DNA from 4 places in the Streptomyces sp. NPDC048191 genome. Region 1 is predicted to be linked to each of the others. Evidence: riboswitches for the same ligand, from Rfam matches in the RefSeq annotation. Region 1 holds a riboswitch; each other region holds the start of a gene.
The links. Region 1 has a riboswitch for cobalamin ahead of AB0D93_RS30340 ((2Fe-2S) ferredoxin domain-containing protein). Riboswitches for the same ligand answer to the same signal wherever they lie in the genome.
Positions count from the first base shown of each region.

Region 2: another riboswitch for cobalamin. It lies ahead of AB0D93_RS14625 (ribonucleoside-diphosphate reductase subunit alpha); the one in region 1 lies ahead of AB0D93_RS30340 ((2Fe-2S) ferredoxin domain-containing protein).
Region 3: another riboswitch for cobalamin. It lies ahead of AB0D93_RS39620 (HoxN/HupN/NixA family nickel/cobalt transporter); the one in region 1 lies ahead of AB0D93_RS30340 ((2Fe-2S) ferredoxin domain-containing protein).
Region 4: another riboswitch for cobalamin. It lies ahead of AB0D93_RS03290 (cobalamin biosynthesis protein); the one in region 1 lies ahead of AB0D93_RS30340 ((2Fe-2S) ferredoxin domain-containing protein).

Region 1 is NZ_JBEZMO010000023.1:104,882-109,064, reverse strand. Features, by position in the region: gene AB0D93_RS30360 (CbtA family protein) at 1-485, opposite strand, end outside; gene AB0D93_RS30355 (CbtB-domain containing protein) at 507-728, opposite strand; cobalamin riboswitch at 763-900, opposite strand; gene AB0D93_RS30350 (enoyl-CoA hydratase/isomerase family protein) at 1,068-2,144, opposite strand; partial or broken gene AB0D93_RS30345 (acyl-CoA dehydrogenase) at 2,141-2,276, opposite strand; gene AB0D93_RS30340 ((2Fe-2S) ferredoxin domain-containing protein) at 2,282-2,683, opposite strand; cobalamin riboswitch at 2,744-2,867, opposite strand; gene AB0D93_RS30335 (isoprenylcysteine carboxylmethyltransferase family protein) at 3,116-3,772, opposite strand; gene AB0D93_RS30330 (histidine kinase) at 3,925-4,183, opposite strand, start outside.
Region 2 is NZ_JBEZMO010000007.1:169,685-173,867, forward strand. Features, by position in the region: gene AB0D93_RS14625 (ribonucleoside-diphosphate reductase subunit alpha) at 1-2,081, opposite strand, end outside; cobalamin riboswitch at 2,208-2,350, opposite strand; gene AB0D93_RS14630 (GNAT family N-acetyltransferase) at 2,386-2,892, opposite strand; gene mctP (monocarboxylate uptake permease MctP) at 2,967-4,183, opposite strand, start outside.
Region 3 is NZ_JBEZMO010000049.1:22,821-27,003, reverse strand. Features, by position in the region: gene AB0D93_RS39625 (DeoR/GlpR family DNA-binding transcription regulator) at 1-179, opposite strand, end outside; gene AB0D93_RS39620 (HoxN/HupN/NixA family nickel/cobalt transporter) at 924-2,030, opposite strand; cobalamin riboswitch at 2,057-2,246, opposite strand; gene AB0D93_RS39615 (metalloregulator ArsR/SmtB family transcription factor) at 2,327-2,734, shown strand; gene AB0D93_RS39610 (hypothetical protein) at 2,941-3,648, opposite strand; gene AB0D93_RS39605 (hypothetical protein) at 3,795-4,169, opposite strand.
Region 4 is NZ_JBEZMO010000002.1:60,404-64,586, forward strand. Features, by position in the region: gene AB0D93_RS03275 (lysozyme) at 1-58, shown strand, start outside; gene AB0D93_RS03280 (inorganic phosphate transporter) at 203-1,453, shown strand; gene AB0D93_RS03285 (hypothetical protein) at 1,489-1,716, shown strand; cobalamin riboswitch at 1,862-2,004, shown strand; gene AB0D93_RS03290 (cobalamin biosynthesis protein) at 2,102-3,046, shown strand; gene AB0D93_RS03295 (cobyric acid synthase) at 3,043-4,183, shown strand, end outside.

The sequences.
Region 1 (4,183 bases):
GGCGCCAGGCGCTTGCCGAGGATGGTGGCGGCGACCGCCAGCAGGACGCTGAGCAGCATCATCAGGAAGTACAGGGTGGTCCGCTTGCCGATGGTGTCGGCGTTGCCGATCGAGGGAGGATTGGCCGGGTACTTCAGGAACGGCACGACGTACACGGCGAGGAGGGCGCAGCCCGACAGCAGCAGCGCCGTCGCGCGCGGACCGAAGCGGCCCACGCGGCCGAGGGCGAAGCAGAAGGCGAGTGCGGCGATGCCGCCGAAGGCGACCCCGTAGACGAGGACTCCGGTGGCGAGGCCGGCGGTGGACTGCAGGGAGCGGGAGACGACTTCCATCTCGTGCTCGTGCGAGTGGGCCTGCTCGAAGCCGATCGCCTTGTCGACGCTCGGCTCACCGAGGACGTACGCCACGACCAGGGCGAGCACGCCTGCCGCGAGGCCGGCGAGCATGCCCCGTACGAGGAGGTTCCGTACGGTTGCGGAGTTCATGGGGGTGCGGCGTCCCTCGCGTCAGTGGCAGGGGAAGCCGAGCAGATGGCGGGCGTCGTGCACCCACTCGTGGACGCCCGTGCCGTTGACCACGGAGGTGGCGCCCTGCTCGGCGCCGACGAAGTAGAGCAGGACCAGCATCAGGACGCCGAAGAAGACCGCCCAGGGAGCGATCGCCTTCAGCGGCAGCTTGGCGGGAACGACGGGGGTGGTGGCTGTCGGCTGGGCGACGGTCTGCGCCATGGCAGGACCTCCTCGGGAGTTCGCGTCCCATCTCGGTGGTGCACAGGACGACGGCCACGGGTCTGACTCACGGCCCCCTGAGGGTCCCGCATACAGTGGCGCGACCGTGCCGGATTCCCACCGGCTTCCGTTTCGCCGTCGTCGATATCGGACCGACCGTACCGCGTGACGCACGCATGGCCAAGACCGCCTCCGCCCGACGTGATCTTCCTCTCCCACCAGGCGGGACGGTACGGGCCAGTGGGTCGGCCGTGGCGCGATTCCGGCGGCCGCCCGGCGGTACGGACGCTCATGCCCCGGTTCCGGCGGGTGGCGAACTGCGCGCGCACCAGGGGGCGTTCACCATGCCGCCTCCGCGGCGGAACCGGGCCCGGCGAGTCCCAGTTCACGGTCGCCGAGCGGGGCGAAGAAGCGTGCCACGTCCGCGTCGGTGACCTCGGCGAGCGTCGCCGGGGACCAACGCGGACACCGGTCCTTGTCGATGATCTGGGCGCGGACGCCCTCCACCAGGTCGGGTGAGCTCAGAGCGGCGCACGAGACGCGGTACTCCTGGTCGAGGACCCGCTCCAGAGACCCGAGGCGCCGTGCGCGGCGGATCGCGGCCAGGGTGACCTTCAGCGCGGTGGGCGACTTGGCGAGCAGGGTCTCGGCCGCCTCCTTGGCGTCGGGGCCGCCGTGGGCGAACAGCCGGTGGACGATCCCCTCCACGGTGTCGGCGGCGTAACAGGGGTCGATCCACTCCCGTCGGGCGGTCAACTCCCCTGGGGACGGCGGCCGTACGTGTCGCGCGAGGGCGTCCGGTACGGGCAGCTCGGCCAGGTCGTCGACGAGGGAGCCGAGGGCTGCGGACGGTACGCAGTGGTCGGCGAGTCCGCACAACAGGGCGTCGGCGGCGCCGATCTGGGCTCCCGTCAGGGCGAGGTGGGTGCCGAGTTCGCCCGGGGCGAGGCCGAGGAGATGGGTGCCGCCCACGTCGGGGACGAAGCCGATACCGGTCTCGGGCATCGCGATCCGCGAGCGTTCGGTGACGATACGGACGCTGGCGTGCGCGGAGACGCCGACCCCGCCGCCCATCACGATGCCGTCCATGACGGCGACGTACGGCTTGGGGTAGCGGGCGATACGGGCGTTGAGGTGGTACTCGTCGCGCCAGAACGCGGCCGAGGCGGTGCCGTCGCCGTCGCGGGCGTCGTCGTGGACGGCGCGGATGTCGCCGCCGGCGCACAGGCCGCGCTCCCCCGCACCGGTGATGACGACGGTCTCCACGGCCGGGTCGTGCTCCCACGCGGTGAGGGCCTCGTCGATGCGGCGCACCATGGCGTGCGTGAGGGCGTTAAGGGCCCGGGGCCGGTTGAGGGTGATGTGGGCGGCCCGGCCTGCGGTGTGGAACAGGACGGGGTCGTCGGTGCCGGTCATCCGGACGCCTCCGTCAGGCCGCGGGCCACGATGAAGCACATGATCTCGTTGGTTCCTTCCAGGACGGGGTGGACAGACGGGTATCGGACGATCCTTCTCGATGGCGTGCCCGCCGTGGTGGCCGCGGCCGCCGGGGGTCAGCGGGGATCCGCCCGGCGCCGAGGTGGAGTGAACGCGTACAGGTCGAGGATGTCCGGGAGCGGAGCCACGCCGGGGCCGCCGGAGCGCACCCAGGTGACGATGTCCTCGGTCGCGTCCGGATCGTTGACGAGCCCGAGCCAGACCGGCCGCGCACCGGCGGCCCGGCCCACCGCGGACGGCTGTACGACGATGACGTTGGCCTGGTCGCACACGTCGAGGCAGTCGGAGACGCGCACCGGTACCTCCGCCCGCAGGCGTGCGGTCTGCGCCGCGTGGTCGACCCCGGTCACCTTGGGGCTGCCGCAGCAGCAGTCCCGGCACACGACGACCCGGCACGGTGCCGCACCGCTGCCCGCCCCGGGCTCGTCCGCCGCCTCTGCCGTCGTCCGCTCGGGCACGCCGCGTCACTCCCCTCCCGGGGAGATCCGCCCCGGTGTCCGTCGAGGAGGCGACCGCGTGAGTCTCCTGGCTCCCGGGTCGTCGCTCGCCCCGCCTTCCCACCCCGGTCGGGGGCGGTGGCCTGCCGGGACTCGCTCACCGGTCACAGTGGCGGGACCGCGCCGGACTCGCACCGGCTTCCTCGGACCGCCGTCGCCCATGTCGACGATCATCATGCCACCACCGGTCGGGGCGTCATGGGGACGGCCACCGCCCGCGCCCGGACCTGCTGTGGCCGAGTGTGCCGGCGATCGGCGTTCCCATTCGCCGGGCGACCCGGTCGAGCGGCTCCGTGCTGCGCTCGGCGCGCGGCACATGGCGATGGCGCCCGCGACGGCCATCACGACGCGGCCGCGAACCCGGCGCCCGGCGGGGATCGGCGCCGTGCGCCGTCAGCGCCTCGGTCCCCAGCCGCTCCCGGCAGAGCGCGGGCCCGGACTGGCGGGGGCGGGGCGTATTCGGGGGACCAGTGCCGGGACATCGGCGCGGTAGGCCTCGTACGAGACGCCGAACCGCTCGGCCATCAGAGCGTCCTCGACGCGGACCCGCCGCAGCAGCCAGGGCACGGCGACCACGAGCACGGCCGTCCAGACACCGAAGCCGCAGGCCAGCATGGCGCCGATGACCAAGCCGAGCAGTCCGGTGTAGATGGGGTGGCGGACCAGCCGGTAGGGCCCGTCCGTGCGCAGCTCATGGTGTTCCTGGACCGTCGGGACGCTGGCCCACATCGTGCCCAGGACCCAGCGGGCCCACAGCAGCAGGCCCGTCGACGCCACGGCGAGCAGGGCGCCCGCCACCGCCAGCTCGGGCTGCCAGTACCGCAGGTGACTCCAGAAGCCACGGGTGTGGTCGAGCAGGACCGAGAACACGTAGGCGCCCGCGACCAGCAGCAGCCGGCGCGGCAGCGTGCGCCGCAGTCCGCGCGCCCAGCCGCGCGCGCCTCTCTCGCTCTTCACGCCGAAGTAGACGGCGCCCGCGATCCAGGCCGCGACGAAGACGACCATGCAGACGACGGTGATCGCTACGAGAGCCGAGTGGAGGGTGCCCATGCCCCAAGGGTGCTCCGCGCAGACAGTGGATCACCACCACCCACGGGTCGATGGAGAGCTCTCCACCTGCCTCCGACCACGGGTGGAGACCCCGCTTCCCCTGGCAGCCCACGGGCCGTGCGGCGCCGCCGGCCGATGGCTGACGGCCGGGGTCAGGGTGGTGGGGCCTGGATGCCCGGGCGGAACTTCGGGACGCGGAGCGTGATCTTCGTGCCCGCCCCGACGCCCGTCTCGATGACCAGGCCGTGGTCGTCGCCGTAGACCTGGCGCAGCCGGCGGTCGACGTTGCTCAGGCCGATGCCGGTGGCGGGGCCGGCCGTGCCGCGCAGGATCGCGCGCAGGCGTTCCGGTTCCATGCCGATGCCGTCGTCCTCGATGACGACCCGGGCCTCGGTGCCCTCGTCCTCGGCG
Region 2 (4,183 bases), on a different contig from region 1:
CCGCGCTGCGGGATCTCCCACGCCGTGCGGTACAGCGCCCGTACGTCGGCCGGGATCCAGGCGAAGTCCTGCACCGAGCCGTTGGACTCGCGCAGCGCCTCCCGGGTCCGCGCGTCCCACACGCCGAGGTTCTTCAGGTCCTGCACCAGGTAGGAGTTGACCTGCAGGAACTCGCCGGAGAGCGTCTCGCGCTTGAACAGGTTGGAGACCTGCGGCTCGATGCACTCGTACACGCCCGCGATGGAGGCGATGGTGGCCGTCGGGGCGATCGCGAGCAGCAGCGAGTTGCGCATGCCGACGGACGCGATGCGCGACCGCAGGGCGGCCCAGCGCTCCGGCCAGGCCGGCTCGACGCCGTAGTGGTCGGGGTGCAGCACACCCTGGGCCGTACGGGTCTTCTCCCAGGCCGGCAGCGGGCCGTTGCGCTCGGCGAGGTCGGCGGAGGCCTCGTACGCGGCGAGCATGATCCGCTCGGCGATCCGCGTGGACAGGGCCTCCGCCTCCGGCGAGTCGAAGGGCAGACGCAGCTTGAAGAAGACGTCCTGAAGACCCATCGCGCCGAGGCCGACGGGACGCCACTTGGCGTTCGACCGTCCCGCCTGCTCGGTCGGGTAGAAGTTGATGTCCACGACACGGTCGAGGAAGGTGACGGCGGTGCGGACGGTCTCGTCCAGCCGCTGCCAGTCGATGTCCCCGTCGGCCACGAAGGCACCGAGGTTCACCGAACCGAGGTTGCAGACCGCCGTCTCCCCGTCGTCCGTGACCTCCAGGATCTCCGTGCAGAGGTTGGAGGAGTGGACCACGTGGCCCGGCAGGGCCGTCTGGTTGGCGGTGCGGTTGGCGGCGTCCTTGAAGGTCATCCAGCCGTTGCCGGTCTGCGCGAGGGTGCGCATCATCCGGCCGTACAGCTCACGGGCCGGCATGGACTTCCTCGCCAGACCCGCCGCCTCGGCCTTGCGGTAGGCGGCGTCGAACTCCGCGCCCCACAGGTCCACCAGTTCCGGCACGTCCGCCGGGGAGAACAGCGACCACTGCTCGTCGGCGTTGACCCGGCGCATGAACTCGTCCGGGACCCAGTGCGCGAGGTTCAGGTTGTGCGTGCGGCGGGCGTCCTCACCGGTGTTGTCCCGCAGCTCCAGGAACTCCTCGACGTCGGAGTGCCAGGTCTCCAGGTAGACGGCCGCGGCACCCTTGCGCCGGCCGCCCTGGTTCACGGCCGCCACCGAGGCGTCCAGGGTCTTCAGGAACGGGACGATGCCGTTGGAGTGCCCGTTCGTGCCCCGGATCAGCGAACCGCGGCTGCGGATGCGGGAGTACGACAGACCGATGCCACCGGCGTGCTTGGAGAGCCGGGCGACCTGGTGGTAGCGGTCGTAGATGGAGTCCAGCTCGTCCAGCGGGGAGTCGAGGAGGTAGCAGGACGACATCTGGGGGTGCCGCGTGCCGGAGTTGAAGAGGGTGGGGGAGGAGGGGAGGTAGTCCAGGCGGCTCATCAGCCCGTAGAGCGCGGCGACTTCGTCGGCCGACCTGGTCGTGTCGTCCTCGGCCAGGCCGCTCGCCACGCGCAGCATGAAGTGCTGGGGCGTCTCGATGACCCTGCGGGTGATGGGGTGCCGCAGCAGGTAGCGGCTGTGCAGGGTGCGCAGGCCGAAGTAGCCGAAGCGGTCGTCGGCCCGCCGGTCGATCAGCGCGTCGAGCCGCTCGGCGTGCAGCCGCGCGAACTCGGCGGTCCGGTCCGCGATGAGCCCCTCGCGGTGCCCGACGGCCACGGACTCGGTGAAGGACGTCACGCCCTGCGAGGCGGCCTCGGCGCGGATGGAGACGGTCAGCAGCCGGGCGGCGAGCCGGGAGTAGGCGGGGTCGTCGGAGATGAGTCCGGCGGCGGCCTCCGTGGCCAGCTCGCGCAACTCCGCCTCGTCGGCCCGAGCGGACCGGCCGCGCAGCGCGGCGGCGGCGACCCGGCCGGGGTCGGCGTCGGGGAGGTCGGCGGTCAGCTCGGTCAGGGTCCGCAGCAGCGCGGCACCGGGACCGTCGGTCTCCAGGCCGCTGGCTGAAGCCGGATCTGCTGGCGCGATGGTCACGTGGGGCTCTCCCTCGCTCGGCACGGGGGCCTTGCGGAGGGCAGGGGGCAGCCACGAGCGCACACGGCGTCGCGTCCACCGGCCCACCCCACGAGGCCCGGACGTCGGAAGGCACCCGGGCCGGACGGCCGGGCGCGTGCTGCCGGCAGGTCCTCGGACTGACACAGGCGCGCGAACACGCGCAAGTACACCGTTGCGGGACAGTTCCGGATTCGCACCGGATTCCCCTGCGGCGACAGCGAGGTCGAGCATACATCTAGTGCCGGGCTGTCGTGTCACCCCCAGATGTTGTGTCGTGGCGGTGTCAGAGTGTCAACTCGTAGGTGAGCAGAGTGATGTGGTCCAGCTCGGGCAGCGGATTCCAGTCCCGCTCGGGTGTGCGAACGAAACCCAGCCGTTCGTAGATGCGGTGGGCGGCGTGCATCGTGCGCTGGGTGGACAGGACGACGGCCCGGCAGCCCTCGGTGGCTCGCGCCCGGTCGACGCAGGCCCGCACGAGGGCCTCACCGGCGCCCTGGCCGCGCGCGGCGCCGGCCACGGCCAGCATGCGGATCTCGGCCTCACGGGGGCGGGCGATGTCGGCCATGGGGCCGGGGGACGGGACGAAGGTGACGCCGCCGAGGAGGGTGTCGTTCCGCATGGCCACGAGCACGTCGGCCGCGGCGGCTCTCTTGGCCACGTCTCGCAGCTCGCCGAGGTACCGGTCGCTCTCGCCGAAGTCCAGGAGGCCGTCCTGGAGGTAGGCCTGGGCGGTGATCTCACCGAGGGTTTCGTACTGGCCGGGGTGCGCGGGCCGGATCACGATGTCCATGGCACCGAGTCTGCCGGAGGGGTACGACGACGGGCCGCCGGATTTTCCCCGGCGGCCCGTCGTACGACGGCTGCCTAGTGACCGGCGCCGGCCGTCGCAGGCGGAAGCTCCACCTGGACCCCCGGGTCGCCCGCGTCCGCCGTGTAGTCGTCCGGCCTGGTCTCGTCGAGGCCCTCGGGGGCCTTCAGCGCCTTCAGGACGAAGGTCAGGACCACGGTGACCACGACGTTCAGCACGAACGCCGTGAGGCCGATGTAGCCGATCTCGCCGATGCCCGGGATCTCCTTCGCCGAGCCGCCGAAGTGCTTCTGGGTCGGGGAGGCGACGCCGTACGCGGCGAACGTGCCGTACACCATGCCGACCGCCCAGCCCGCGAGCAGGGCCCAGCGGTGGAACCAGCGGGTGAACAGGCCGCCGACCAGCGCCGGGAAGGTCTGCAGGATCCAGATGCCGCCCAGCAGCTGGAAGTTGATGGCGACCGTCTTGTCCATGGTGAGGACGAAGACCAGCGCGCCGACCTTCACCAGCAGCGAGACGATCTTGGAGACCTGGGCCTCCTGCTTCGGTGTGGCGTCCGGCTTGATGAAGTCCCGGTAGATGTTGCGGGTGAAGAGGTTCGCCGCCGCGATCGACATGATCGCCGCCGGCACCAGCGCGCCGATGCCGATCGCCGCGAAGGCCACGCCCGCGAACCAGTCCGGGAACATGTCCTCGAACAGCTGCGGGATCGCCAGCTGCCCGTTGGTGACCTTGACCCCGGCCGCGATCGCCATGAAGCCCAGCAGGGCCAGCAGCCCCAGCATCAGGGAGTACAGCGGCAGGATCGTGGTGTTGCGGCGGATCACCTCACGGCTCTTGGAGGAGAGCGTCGCGGTGATCGAGTGCGGGTACATGAAGAGCGCCAGCGCGGAGCCCAGGGCCAGGGTGGCGTACGTCCACTGGCCCGCCTCGGGCGGCACGAGCGCGCCGCGCGGCTTGCCCGTCGCCGGGTTGACCTGGCTGAACGCGTGGCCCGCCTTGGCGAAGACGTCGTCGAAGCCGCCCAGCTTGATCGGGATGTAGATGATCGCCACCGCGATGACGATGTAGATCAGCGCGTCCTTGACGAAGGCGATCAGGGCGGGGGCCCGCAGCCCGGAGGAGTAGGTGTAGGCCGCCAGCACGCCGAAGGCGATCAGCAGCGGCAGGTCCTTCACGAACCAGTTGGTGTTGTCGCCGCCGCCGACGCCCATCACGTCCAGCACCGCCTGGATGCCGACCAGCTGGAGCGCGATGTAGGGCATCGTCGCCA
Region 3 (4,183 bases), on a different contig from region 1:
TCCACGGGGTAGGCGCCGCCGTAGGTGCGGCGGAGCAGGCCCCTGCGTTCCAGGACGCTGAGGTCACGACGGATGGTCTCCGGCGCGACAGCCAGATCGACGGCCGTGGTGGTGACCTCGACACGCCCCTGGTGACGGGCGAGCGCGAGAATCCGGCTCTGACGCTCCTCGGCGTTCATCGCTCACCTCGCCTTCCATACCCGGTCCGGGCACGGCGCGCCCGGTCTTGCCGCACATTTATACCAATCGCCTTTTGCAGCAAACCCGCCCACAATGGGCCTGAAACCGCCCGATGATGCCTGGAGTGATTGAGTGAATCCCCAGGTCAGGGCGCCCGCAGTGAGTTTTGCCCGTTTGCCGGTGCCCGTGTGGGCCGCCTGCAGTGCCCGGTTCGGGCGGACGGCGAAGTGCGGCTGCCAATGATCACGGGCCCGGCAAGAGGTCCGCGAACCGCGAGGGCCCGCTCCGCACGACGTGTCCGCGGAGCGGGCCGGTGTTGGCGCCGCGTGTTCATCAGGCGCATATCGGCGAGTTGGAGACGGTGTCGGGTGGGCTCGTCCGAGGCGGGTGTTCCCAGTCCTGGGGACTGCGGAGGGGGAGAGCGGCCGGTGGCGTACGTACCGCTGCCGTCGGCCCGGGTCTGCAACGTGAGTCGACGGCGAACGCAGCACGTGCCCGGCAGCAGGGCACCGGCCGGCCAGGGCAGACTTCGGCGCGCAGGAGGCGGCGCCAAGCAGGGCCCGTACCCGCTGGGGCACCTCCCCGCCGGTGACAGCGGGGGCGGCGCGGCCGCCCCCCGGCGACGGCCGCCCGGTCGCCTGCCTGCGTGGCGGCCTCCTCATCCGGCCGGCGCTCCAGGACGAAGGCACCTGCTCCTGGGCAGCCGGCGCCGACTCCTGGCCGAGCCGTCGGGTGCTCCTCGGTCAGCCGGCGTCAGCGGTCCGGGCGTTCCAGCGGTCCTCGACCTTGGCGAGGCGCCAGTACGCGATGGCCATGGCCCAGACCACCACGAACAGGCCGACGATGACGTAGCCGACGTTGTCCAGGTTCAGGTCCGCGATCCAGCCGGTGACACCGTCGTCCAGGCCGAGCTTGTCGTGCAGCACGCCGACCAGCTCGATGGTGCCGACGAAGAAGGCCACCACGATCGACAGGCCGGTGATGGTGAGGTTGTAGAAGACCTTGCGGACGGGGTTGGAGAAGGCCCACTGGTAGGCGAAGTTCATGAAGGTGCCGTCGAGGGTGTCGAACAGGCTCATGCCGGCGGCGAAGAGCAGCGGCAGGCACACCACCGCGTACCAGGGCAGTCCGGCGGCGGCGCCGTTGCCGGCCAGGGCGAGGAGCAGCACCTCGGTGGTGGTGTCGAAGCCGATGCCGAAGAGGAAGCCGAGCGGGAACATCTGGCCGGGCCGGCGAATGGACTTGGTGAGCCGGCCGAGGAGACGGTTCATGAAGCCGCGCGACTCGAGGTGGGCCTGCAGCTCGGCCTCGTCGTAGCGGCCGACGCGCATCGCCCTGAAGACGCGCATGATTCCGAACAGCGCGACCAGATTGAGGGCGGCGATGAGATACAGGAAACTTCCGGAGACCGTGGTGCCCACGGTACCGAGGACTTGGTGGGTTCGCGAGCCGTCGTTCATCAGCGTGCCCGCGAGCTTGGCGCCGCCGGCGACCAGCACGGCCATGACGACCACCACGCTGGAGTGCCCGAGCGCGAACCAGAAGCCCACCGACACCGGACGCTGACCGTCGGCCATCAGCTTGCGGGTGGTGTTGTCGATCGCGGCGATGTGGTCGGCGTCGAACGCGTGCCGCATACCAAGGGTGTAGGCCGTGATGCCCAGCCCCACTCCGAACGCCTTGGAGCCGACCTCGTAGTGGTGCGGGACCACGAGCAGGAAGAGGATCCCGAAAGCCACGACGTGCAGAGCGACGATCACGCCCAGGAGGCCGGCCGTGCGGAGGGTGTCCTCACGGCGCCAGCGGAAGGAAGGGGCGTCGGTTTCGGGCACGCCTCGGGACACGGTCATACAGTCACGCTCCAGCACCTCGTGGATCAGTCTCGTGCTGTCGTGGCCGGTCTCCTGGCTGACGGGTCATCGTGCCCGCCCCTGCCTTCCCAGCCGTGAGGCCAGTGGCAATGCATGGGTGGGAACTCCCCGATCACAGTGGCGAGGGCCGCTCCGGACTGAGCCTTTGAGGGGCTGTCACCGGTCTTCCCGAACACCACGACCCGCCCACCCTAGAAGGCTGAAGACGGAGGCTGCAAGATTGCACAACTGATCAGGTGTCCGGCTGGAGCGCCGGCGACTGCGATGATGAGGGCATGCATCTCGTCCCCGCGGAACGTGCCGGGCAGCGGATCATCGACGACCATCGGGTCTGCGATGCCATCGCCGCTGTCGGCGCGCCCGAACGCGTGCGCGCTTGGGCCGACCGCTTCTCTCTGCTCTCCGATCCCGGGCGCCTGTCCCTGCTGCTGGCTCTCCATGAGGCGGGCGCCATCGCCGTCTCCGACCTGGCCGTCGCCACCGGCATGCGGGACACGGCCGTGTCCCAGGCCCTGCGCCTGTTGCGGACCGCCGGCATCGTCCAGGGCGAGAAGGATGGCCGAATCGTGCGCTACCGGCTCATCGACGGCCCGATCTCAGCTTTGCTGGAACACTGCGCGTCACGCGATACGAACGTCGGCAGCACGCCGTCAGGAGGAGCGAGTAGCACGGGAGGACAGTGAGGACCCGTAGCTGCGCGCAGTCGCGGCGAGCCGTCCGCAGGACCAACCGCGGCGGTTGCACACGAAGTCGGCCGAGCCCACGATCGGGCGCCGGCGCCAACTCGGCCGCCCCAGAGGCCGCTGTCCCAGGGGCTTGCAGCACACCGCTGCCCGGACCTGGAACAGGCGCTACGCCCTACAGGTCCGGGCAGGGTCCCGCGATGGGGTCAGCTGCCGTCTCCGGTGTCCGAGCCTCCGGTGTCCGAGCCTCCTGTGTCTGAGCCTCCGGTGTCCGAGCCCCCGGTGTCGGTTCCTCCGTTGTCCGTTGCGGCGGGTGCTCCGGTGTCCGTGCCTCCGTTGTCGGTTGCGGTGGGGGCCCCGGTGTCCGTCGCGGTGGGGGCTCCGTTGTCCGTTGCGGTGGGAGTTCCGTTGTCCGTTGCGGTGGGGGTTCCGGTCTCCGTCGCGGTGGGGGACCCGGTCTCCGTCGCGGTGGGCGAACCGGTCTCCGTCGCGGTGGGCGAACCGGTCTCCGTCGCGGTGGGCGAACCGGTCTCCGTCGCGGTGGGGCTCGGCTGTTGCGGCGTGGGGCCGGTCTCGGGCGGACTCGTGGCCGGCGCCGGTGATGTCTCGGTCGGACGGGGCAGTGACGGTACGACGATGATGGCCGGCGGGTTCTTCGGTATGGGAACCCGCACGAGGACGATCACGATGACGTCACGGCCGTTGTGGCGTGCGTGTCGCTTCTTGACCTCGTAGCAATGGATCGCCTTCGGTTCCTTGTGCGTCCGGTAGCACTTGATGACCTTGGCGCTGGGCGCGCGATCGGGTGCCTTCGTCGCCGCACCGGCGTCTGTTTCCGCCATGGCCCAGGCGCCCGCCACCAGGCAGGAGGTGGCCGTCACTGCGACACCGATTTTCCTGAGTTTGTTGTCCATTTTTCAAACTCCCGTTCGTGTTGGCTGCGGGGACACACGTGAGCGTCACTTCCGGTCCTCGGGAGATCCAGCGGCAACAAACCCAGCCAGGACGAGGACTCTTTTCCTGCGGACTCCGCGGTCGTCATCCCCCCAAGCGGGTGGTGTCACGGAATTCGGTTCCGGGTTTTGATTTCGAGGGTGGCGTCCAGCTTGCGGCCGTTGGCGCACTTCCCGCCCAGGGCATAGGAGGCCGGCGGGACGGAGTTCGGGATCCGCAGTGTGCCCTGGACGTCCTCCGGGTGGGTCTGGCCCCGGGACGTCAGACGCACCGTCCCGGCGTCGAGCACCTGGGCATAGACGATGGCCGAGCTGTTGCTGCCGCATTCCGAGCTGTTGAGGTTGACCGTACTGCCCGGATAGGCGGGGTTCGGTGTGACCTCCAGGAGGCCGAAGTCTCCTGCGTACGCGGTGGTGTTCGGGATGGCCAGTAGTGCCGTAGCCGCAGCCGCTGCTGCAGGGAAAAGGCGTGCCGTCCGCATCCCGTGCTCCTCTC
Region 4 (4,183 bases), on a different contig from region 1:
CCAGAATCTCTTCGACGGGTCCGTGAGCCGGCTGAGGGTCTTCGCGCGGGGCCGGTAGCCAAGGGGCGCCTGGGGTGGCGGAGCGAAGCGGAACCCCACCCCCTCCCTAATGACACCCCGAGGTCCGACTCAGTTCATCTTCCGTTCACCCAGGTTGCCTACGTTCGACCAGCCAATGACGCTCGAACGATTGCCTGGGTAAATGGAAAGCTTCTCGCTGATCCTCGCGATAGTGGTCGTAACCGCTCTCGCGTTCGATTTCACGAACGGTTTCCACGACACCGCCAACGCGATGGCCACCACCATCTCCACCGGCGCCCTGAAGCCCAAGATCGCGGTGGCCATGTCCGCCGGCCTCAATCTGGTGGGCGCGTTCCTCTCCGTCGAGGTCGCGAACACGATCTCCAAGGGTCTCGTCGACGAGACCGGCATCCGTCCCGAGGTCATCTTCGCCGCCCTGGTCGGCGCGATCCTCTGGAACCTGCTGACCTGGCTGGTGGGCCTGCCGTCCAGTTCCTCGCACGCCCTGATGGGCGGCCTGATCGGCGCCGCCGTCGCCTCCGCCGGTTTCGGCGCCGTGCACGGTGACGTACTGGTCACCAAGGTCATCCTCCCGGCGATCGCCGCGCCGGTGGTGGCGGGCCTCGCCTCGCTGCTGGCCACCCGGTTCTCCTACGGCATCGGCGGCAAGGCCGAGGGCGAGGCCACCCGCAAGGGCTACCGCGCCGGCCAGATCGCCTCCGCCGGCCTGGTCTCCCTCGCCCACGGCACCAACGACGCCCAGAAGACGATGGGCGTCATCACCCTCGCGCTGATCGCGGGCGGCGCCATCGCGCCGGGCTCGAACCCTCCCACCTGGGTGATCCTCTCCGCCGGCCTGGCCATCGCGCTCGGCACCTACATCGGCGGCTGGCGCATCATCCGCACCATGGGCAAGGGCCTGACCGAGCTGGAGCCGCGCCAGGGCTTCGCCGCCCAGACCAGCGCCGCGACCGCCATCCTCGCCTCCTCCCACCTGGGCTTCTCCCTGTCCACCACGCACGTCGTCTCCGGCTCGGTGATGGGCGCCGGCGTCGGCCGCAAGGGCGGGGTGGTCCGCTGGTCCACCGCGACCCGGATGGCCGTCGCCTGGGTGCTCACCCTCCCGGCCGCCGCGCTGGTCGGCGCGGGCGCCGAGTCCGTCACGGAACTCGGGGACTGGGGCACCGCCGTGGTCGCCGTCTTCCTCGTCGCCGCGAGCGCCACGATCTGGAAGATCTCCCGCCGTGAGGTCGTCGACCACACCAACGTCGTCGACGGCCCCGCGGAGCCGGCCGGCGTGGTCACCACCGCCATCGCCGCGGTGACCCCGCCCCCCGCCGGTCCGATCACGGAGGACCTGACGGCCACGATCGCCTCCCCGGCCGTCCCCGAATCCGCGCCCGAGGCCGTCCCGCCGGCCGCCACCGTCTGACCCCGGCCACCTCCGGTTCCCAAGGAAGCATCCCCATGAAGATCGACTGGTCGGCCATCGGCTCCGTCTTCGGCGTCAGCCTCGTGTTCACCGTGGCCCTGGTGACCCTGTTCACCCTGGGCGTCAACGGACTGGCCCGGCGCGAGAAGGCGGCGGCCCAGGGCAACTCCGCGGCACTCGCCGTGACCGGCGCCTACGTCTGCTTCGCCGCGTGCGCGGCGGCGGTGGCGTACGGCATCTACCTGATCGTCGCCAAGGCCTGACGGAGCACCGGACAGCAGGCACCGCGAAGGCTCCCCTCCACGCGTGACGGAGGGGAGCCTTCAGGCGTGCCCTGACGTCACGGACGTCCCCCACGATGTGGGGATCGGCACACTCTCCCCCCGCAGGTCAACGGCAAGTTGACGGCCGTTCCGGGTGCATGGTGGACTGCCCAGGCCATGTACGGCGACAGGAGAGGAAGCCGGTGTGAATCCGGCGCGGTCCCGCCACTGTCACCGGGGAAGAACCCCCGGGAGCCAGGAACTCTCACCGCCGAATCTCGTCGAACCAGGGCGCGGACACCCTGAGTGAGGACACCGATCGCCATGCCCGGCTGCCGAAGGACCCCTACCAGGCCCGCTGCTGTACTCACGGCCGGCTGAGCCGATGGGTGCCGCTCGCACTTATGCGTACGGCGCCGCCGCCGGCCTTCTCGGCGACCTGCTCCTCGGCGATCCCCGCCGCGGGCATCCGGTCGCCGCGTTCGGGCGTGCGGCCGCCGCCGTGGACCGCGCGTTGTGGCGCGACCACCGCGGCTGGGGCGCCCTGCACACGGTGGTGTGCGCCGGTGGCGCCGTCGCACTCGGCACCCTGGCCGCGCGCGCCGTACGCCCCTCCCCCACCGCCTCCGCCGCGCTGACCGCCGCCGCCACCTGGGCGGTCGTCGGCGGTACGTCGCTCGCCCGCGAGGCGCGTGCGGTCGGGCGTGCGCTGCAGGCCGGGGACGTCGCGGCGGCGCGGGCGCGGCTGCCGCATCTGTGCGGCCGGGACCCGCAGGCCCTGGACGCGGACGGGATCGCCCGGGCCGTGGTCGAGTCGGTCGCCGAGAACACCTCCGACGCCGTCGTGGGCGCGCTGGTGTGGGGCGCGGTGGCCGGGGTGCCGGGGCTGGTCGGCTTCCGCGCGGTCAACACCCTGGACGCGATGGTGGGTCACAAATCGCCCCGCTACGTGCGCTACGGCTGGGCCTCCGCCCGGCTCGACGACGTGGCCGGCTGGCCGGGGGCCCGGCTGACCGCCGTGCTCGCCGCGGCTGCCGGACCCGACCCGCGCGGTGCCCTGCGTGCCTGGCGGGCCGACGCCCGCAGGCACCCGAGCCCCAACGCGGGCCCCGTCGAAGCGTCGTTCGCGGGGGCGCTGGGGGTGCGGCTGGGCGGCACGCTGTCGTACGGCGGCCGGGTCGAGCACCGCCCCGTGCTCAACGGGGAGGCGGGCCGCGCCGTTCAGGTCACCGACATCGCCCGGGCCGTACGGCTCTCCCGCCGCGTCGGCCTGCTCGCGCTCGGCGTCACCCTCGCCGCGCGCCGACTCGTGAAGGGACGTGGGAAGTGAGCGGGGGTCTCCTCGTCGCCGGCACCACCTCCGACGCCGGCAAGAGCGTCGTGACGGCCGGGATCTGCCGGTGGCTGGTGCGCCAGGGCGTGAAGGTCGCGCCGTTCAAGGCGCAGAACATGTCGCTCAATTCGTTCGTGACCCGCGAAGGCGCGGAGATCGGGCGGGCGCAGGCCATGCAGGCCCAGGCCTGCCGGATCGAGCCGACCGCGCTGATGAACCCGGTGCTGCTCAAGCCGGGCGGCGAGCAGAGCAGTCAGGTGGTGCTGCTGGGCAGGCCGGTGGGCGAGCTGAGCGCGCGCGGGTACCACGGGGGACGGCAGCAGAAGCTCCTCGGCACGGTGCTGGACTGTCTGGCCGAGTTGCGGGGCACGTATGACGCGGTGATCTGTGAGGGGGCCGGCTCGCCCGCGGAGATCAATCTGCGGCGGACCGACATCGTGAACATGGGGATCGCGCGCCGTGCGCGGCTGCCCGTGCTGGTGGTCGGGGACATCGACCGCGGCGGCGTCTTCGCCTCCTTCTTCGGCACCGTCGCCCTGCTCTCGCCCGAGGACCAGGAACTGGTCGCCGGGTTCCTGGTGAACAAGTTCCGCGGCGATGTCAGCCTGCTGGAGCCCGGGTTGGACATGCTCCAGGGCCTGACCGGCCGGCCCACCTACGGCGTGCTGCCCTTCCGGCACGGGCTCGGCATCGACGAGGAGGACGGGATGGGGGTCCCCCCGCGCGAGCGAAGCCGAGCGTGGGAGAGGGACTCGCTGCGCGGCACGGTCCGCGAGTCGACCGTGAGTCCGCCGGCCGGCGAGGACGTGCTGCGGGTCGCCGTGTGCGCGATCCCCCTGATGTCCAACTTCACGGACGTGGACGCGCTGGCCGCCGAACCGGGGGTCGTGGTGCGGTTCGTGGACCGGCCGGAGGAACTGGCGGACGCGGACCTGGTGGTGGTTCCGGGGACACGCGGGACCGTACGGGCGCTGCGGTGGCTGCGCGAGCGCGGGCTCGCGGACGCCCTCGTGCGCAGGGCCGCCGAAGGACGCCCGGTCCTCGGCATCTGCGGTGGCTTCCAGATCCTCGGCGAGCGCATCGAGGACGAGGTCGAGTCCCGTGCCGGTACGGTCCCCGGGCTCGGTGTGCTGC